Regions from separate parts of the Vibrio sp. SCP2 genome, predicted to be linked through region 2. Evidence: riboswitches for the same ligand, from Rfam matches in the RefSeq annotation. Region 2 holds a riboswitch; the other holds the start of a gene.
The links. A riboswitch is a leader RNA that binds a small molecule or an ion and turns the genes downstream of it on or off. The one in region 2 is predicted to bind thiamine pyrophosphate.

Region 1 (3,130 bases), on a different contig from region 2:
AACAACTCGGTATGGGGTTGGTAGGGCTGATCATCGTCGAAGAAGCGATTCCAGTAGAGTTTGATGAAGAACATGAGTTGATGCTTAAGCACTGGCACCTCGATAAGCAGGGGGCGTGGAAAGAATTAATGATTCCTCGTCTTAGCGCGAGAATGGGAACCCCCGGAGAGTGGAGTAGCGTCAATGGTGTACATGAGCCTAAGTATCAATTAAAGGAAAATGCCACTACCCGGCTGCGTATCGCCAACGTCGACAATACGATTACCTATCCAATTGCTATTGAAGGGGCCGAAGCATGGGTGATAGCCATCGATGGTAACCCGATTAAAGCTCCCTATAAGCTCTCTCAACATAAAATTGGCCCGGGTATGAGGGTTGACCTTGCCTTAATCGCTCCGAAGCAAGGAGAGTCCGTTTATGTCCGATATATGAAGGGTAGATTTCCGTTTCCTCTGTGTGAGTTTGAAGCGATCAGGTCTGATCTTTCCGATCATAGGCCGAGCCCTCAACTTCCTCTTAATCCTGTGCCTGATCTTGATTTGGTCAATGCGGAGAAAATTGATTTTGTATTTGAATGGGAAGGGGCAATTTCACCGGTTGGAAAAGATGGTAAGTCGGTTCCTAAGTTTTGGTTAACCAACAAACGGGCTTGGGAAGGGATGTCGAAAGATAATATCCCCGCTCCACTCGCTTCGTTACAACTGGGTAAAACTTATATTTTCTCTCTCAAGAACGTCACTCAGTATCATCATCCAATTCATATCCATGGTCATACATTCACAGTTTTGGAGCTCAATGGTAAAAAGGTCGAACAGCCTTTCCACACAGACACTGTTTTACTAGGCAAAAACGGTACGGCTATCGCAGCGTTCGTGGCGGATAATCCAGGGCGCTGGATGTATCACTGTCATGTGATCGAGCATATGAAAACCGGATTAATGGGGTATATTGAAGTAAAGTGACTCCTGTAACTTTTCAAATGTTTGCAGTTAGCAATGGCTAAATCTTAATTTATGATCTTCCGCGAGCGTGTATTTTGGCTACAATACACCCAGTAAATTGGAGGAATTATGGGTCAGTTTTCAATATTGGGTTTTATCGCACTCGGTGGTGCATTTGGAGCATGCTCTCGTTATCTTGTTTCAGAGCTTTGTGTTGTGCTTCTTGGGCGTGGTTTTCCATACGGTACGCTAACTGTTAACGTGGTCGGTTCTTTCATTATGGGCTTGCTTATTGCGGCTTTCGAAAATGAGATGCTTGCTACCGAACCATGGCGCCAAATTATCGGGTTGGGTTTTCTTGGGGCACTCACCACCTTCTCTACGTTCTCTATGGATAATGTGCTTCTAATGCAGCAAGGCGCTTTTTTTAAGATGGGTTTGAATGTGTTGTTGAATGTCTTTTTAAGTATTTCTGCTGCATGGATTGGTTTTCAAATACTCATCAAGAGCTAATGTTGGTTAAAATTTAGCTAATTATTGTTCATCACGGCTTGGTTTACCCAAGCCGTTTTTATATACTGCAATTACTTGTCGGAGTGCCATAAGGCTGAGACCGTTAATTCGGGATCCGTTGAACCTGATCAGATTAAAATCTGCGAAGGGAACAAGAGAAGATATCTACACCAGAGTTCTGTCTGGTTACCTATCAAATAGTCGAATGTTGTTATATACCATTAGTGCACACTAATAAGGTCATAATTCGATTCCTCTTGTCGCATCTTTCCGCCAAGCATTTTTATCCCATTACTTTTTATCTAAGAATAACAAAGCAAGGAAAAATGCTATGTCGAGTCGCAAACAAGCGAGACTGGAAGCAAAACAGTTCATTGATACACTTTCGGTACAGCCGTACCCAAATTCAAGCAAAGTCTATGTAGAGGGTTCACGCCCAGATATTCGTGTGCCTATGCGAGAAATCTCACTCGCGGATAGTCTTATTGGAGGCACAAAAGAAGCGCCTATTTTCGAACCTAATGAGCCTGTACGTGTTTACGATACTTCTGGTGTATACACTGACCCAGAACACACAATTGACCTTTACAGCGGTCTACCAAAGCTAAGAGAAGGGTGGATTGAAGAACGTGCCGATACTGAATTACTCGACGATGTTAGCTCGGTATACACCAAGGAGCGTTTAGAAGACGAGACGCTTGATGAGCTACGTTATGGCAATTTGCCACGAATTAGACGTGCTAAAGATGGTCAGTGTGTCACCCAGCTTCACTATGCGCGCAAGGGTCTTGTTACCCCTGAGATGGAATACATCGCCTTACGTGAAAACATGGGGCGCGCTCAATATCGCGATGAGGTGTTGAATCAACAGCACCCTGGTCAAAGCTTTGGGGCCAACTTACCCAAAGACATTACTGCAGAATTTGTTCGTAAAGAAGTCGCAGAAGGTCGAGCGATTATCCCTTCCAATATTAACCACCCAGAATCTGAACCAATGATTATTGGGCGTAACTTCTTAGTTAAAGTAAACGCTAATATCGGTAATTCATCAGTGACATCTTCAATTGAGGAAGAGGTTGAGAAGCTAGTATGGGCGACTCGCTGGGGTGGCGATACTGTTATGGACCTGTCTACTGGCCGCAATATTCACGAAACTCGTGAGTGGATTCTACGTAACAGTCCAGTGCCGATCGGTACTGTGCCAATGTACCAAGCGCTTGAAAAAGTTAACGGCATTGCGGAAAACCTCAACTGGGAAGTGATGCGCGATACTCTGATTGAGCAAGCAGAGCAGGGCGTCGATTACTTCACTATTCACGCAGGTTTACTGCTTCGCTATGTACCTATGACGGCAAAACGTGTGACTGGCATTGTTTCTCGTGGTGGTTCTATTATCGCTAAATGGTGTTTAGCGCATCATCAGGAAAGCTTCTTATATACTCATTTCCGCGAGATATGTGAAATCTGTGCCAAGTATGACGTGGCGCTTTCTCTTGGCGATGGATTACGTCCTGGCTCAGTAGCTGATGCGAACGACGAAGCGCAATTCGCTGAGCTTCGTACTCTTGGTGAACTAACCAAGATTGCTTGGGAATATGACGTACAGGTCATTATTGAAGGACCTGGCCATATTCCGATGCATATGATCAAAGAGAACATGGAAGAGCAGCTAGAGC
Region 2 (3,130 bases):
TGACTGGCAGGCGGAGAAAATAAACATTGATGGCTCGCAGTTCAAAGTACTGTTCCAAGGCGAGCAAGTGGGTATTGTAAGTTGGAATCTAGTTGGTGATCACAATGTAGATAACGCTTTGATGGCGATAGCTGCAGCGCGCCATGTTGGCGTCACCCCAGACTTAGCCTGTGAATCTTTAGCCAAATTTATCAATACCAAACGCCGCTTGGAGCTCAAAGGTGAGGTCAATGGCATCACGGTTTACGACGACTTTGCCCATCATCCGACCGCGATTGAACTGACGCTCGGTGGATTACGTAACAAGGTCGGCGATAGCAAAATTATCGCGGTACTCGAACCACGCAGCGCTACGATGAAGCGAGGTGTGCACAAGGATACGTTGGCCGCGTCGTTACAAAAAGCCGATCAAGTGTTCTTATATCAACCCGATTCGATTGATTGGTCGGTGGAAGAGATCGCCGCTCAATGTGCCCAACCTGCGCAAACCTCCAATAATGTCGATGAACTTGTGGAGCAAATTGTTGCTAGTGCTAGCTCAGGTGATCAGATTTTGGTGATGAGCAATGGCGGGTTCGAAGGTATTCATAACAAGCTTCTGGCAAAGCTAGCTCAATAGTGTAGTTTTTAAATATGACTAAGCAACAAAAAGCCATCACCTTAGCCTTTACTGGTGCCTCTGGCGCTCCTTATGGTTTACGCCTATTAGAGTGCCTTCTGGCTGCTGATTATCAAGTTTATCTGCTTATTTCGTCTGCGGCGAGAGTGGTGCTAGCAACTGAACATGACCTTAAACTGCCTGCCAATCCTGATTCGGCTAAGCAAACTTTGGTCGAGCACCTTAATTGTGACCCAGACAAGCTGGTTGTATGCGGTAAAGACGATTGGTTCTCTCCTGTGGCGTCTGGCTCTGCAGCGCCGAAACAAATGGTCGTCTGTCCATGCTCTGCAGGCAGTGTTGCGGCGATTGCCCACGGTATGTCGGATAACCTGATTGAACGTGCTGCAGACGTGGTGATGAAAGAGCGTGGTCAGCTACTGTTGGTGGTTCGTGAAACCCCATTTTCTACTCTGCATCTAGAGAATATGCACAAGTTGTCACAAATGGGAGTAACCATCATGCCTGCTGCGCCAGGTTTTTATCATCAACCTAAATCGATAGAGGATCTGGTTGATTTTATGGTCGCGCGTATTCTTGACCATTTAGGAATAGAGCAAGGATTGGTTCCTCGCTGGGGCTACGATCCCCGTCCTATTTGAAGCCGCAGCGTTGTTGACTGCTCAAATTCACCCAAATCAAATAGAACACCTATGTTCATTGGGATGAATTTGCTTGTCGCCTAGCTGCAACTCCAACTATTTAGGGGATAGATATTGCAGTTTATTAATATTACAATTCGACCGTTACTCATCGGGGAGCTATTGACCTAACTTATGTTAGCGTCAGCTGAGATCGAGCTATCGCTTGGGACCCGTGTACCTGAACCAGATAATGCTGGCGTAGGAATTGAGTTTGGATTTGAACTCCGCTTCTCAAGCCTGTGCCGCTCAGACAAGGAGAGAGCGAGCAGTGAAAAACACTCTAAGCACCATTTCAATTAGTACCCTAGCGTTAGCAACGCTGGCGATATTCTCAGCGACAGCCGCAGAAAACAGTTTAACCGTTTATACCTACGACTCTTTTGCCGCCGATTGGGGCCCAGGTCCTGTTGTAGAAAAAGCGTTTGAAGCGCATTGTGGTTGTGATGTTAATTTCGTCGCGCTAGACGATGGTGTCTCTATCCTTAACCGTCTGCGATTAGAAGGCGATAACAGCAAAGCGGATATCATTTTAGGCTTAGACAACAACCTAATGGCGGAAGCGAAAAAGACAGGTTTGTTGGCTGAACATAGCGTAGACACTAGCAAGGTTGCATTGCCAAATGGGTGGGCAGACAAAACGTTCGTCCCTTATGATTTCGGCTACTTCGCGTTTGTTTACAACAAAGAGAAGCTAGCTAACCCACCAAAAAGCTTGAAAGAGTTGGTGGAATCTCGCGATGATCTGAAAGTGATCTATCAAGACCCACGTACTTCAACACCAGGGCAAGGTCTGATGTTGTGGATGAAGTCTGTTTACGGAGATGACGTGACTCAGGCTTGGCAAAATCTAGCTAAGAAAACCGTAACTGTGACTAAAGGTTGGTCTGAAGCGTACTCAATGTTCCTCGAAGGTGAGTCTGATCTGGTACTCTCTTACACGACCTCTCCTGCTTATCATTTGATTGCTGAAAGTGACAACAAGTATGCCGCCGCTGATTTTGCTGAAGGTCATTACACGCAAGTCGAAGTTGCTGCTAAAGTGAAAGCGTCTAAAAATCAAAAGCTAGCCGATGAGTTTATGAACTTTATTCTTAGTGATGAGTTCCAATCAGCAATGCCAACAGGTAACTGGATGTACCCAGTCACAGACGTTGCACTGCCTGAAGGTTTTGAAACCCTAACTCTGCCAAGCAAGGCTCTGACCTTTAGCGCCGACGAAGTGGCCGAAAATCGTAAATCTTGGATTCGCGAATGGCAAAGTGCGCTGACATTCTAAGAGGCTCTTTTGCGTAATACCCCCAAAATTGGCTTATGGGTCGCGATAATCATCGCGACCTTTGTCGTTTCTGCTCTCGGTGCTTTACTGGTTAACGCGCCATCGCTAGATATCCGTCAGGTGTGGAGTGATCCATACTATCGACATGTCACCAAATTCAGTTTCTATCAGTCTTTTCTTTCTACTTTGCTCAGTGTTGGCCTTGCCATCCCAGTCGCGCATGCGTTGTCTCGCCGTCGATTTAGGGGGAAATCCTTGTTACTCAAACTGTTTGCTACAACACTGGTGTTGCCTGTCTTAGTCGGGGTGTTTGGCCTTCTTGCCATTTATGGCAATAGTGGTTTGATTGCTGATTTGTTCAAAAGCCTAGACAGCAAGTTGCCGTTCTCAATATATGGGCTCAATGGGATTTTGTTGGCGCATGTGTTTTTTAATCTTCCTTATGCGACCCGATTGCTTCTGCAAGCATTAGACTCTATTCCACAAGAGCAGCATAAACTGTGCGCCCATCTTGGCATGGGACACTGGGATAAATTTCGCTGGATTGAGTGG

Region 1: linked by a shared signal. The riboswitch ahead of thiC (phosphomethylpyrimidine synthase ThiC) and the one ahead of thiB (thiamine ABC transporter substrate binding subunit) in region 2 are both predicted to bind thiamine pyrophosphate.

Annotation. Positions count from the first base shown of each region.
Region 1 is NZ_JCAFVV010000011.1:850-3,979, forward strand. It holds gene AC5O63_RS19880 (multicopper oxidase domain-containing protein) at 1-962, shown strand, start outside; gene crcB (fluoride efflux transporter CrcB) at 1,071-1,454, shown strand; TPP riboswitch at 1,524-1,622, shown strand; gene thiC (phosphomethylpyrimidine synthase ThiC) at 1,786-3,130, shown strand, end outside.
Region 2 is NZ_JCAFVV010000009.1:35,339-38,468, forward strand. It holds gene mpl (UDP-N-acetylmuramate:L-alanyl-gamma-D-glutamyl-meso-diaminopimelate ligase) at 1-619, shown strand, start outside; gene AC5O63_RS18865 (flavin prenyltransferase UbiX) at 634-1,260, shown strand; TPP riboswitch at 1,403-1,524, shown strand; gene thiB (thiamine ABC transporter substrate binding subunit) at 1,592-2,578, shown strand; gene thiP (thiamine/thiamine pyrophosphate ABC transporter permease ThiP) at 2,588-3,130, shown strand, end outside.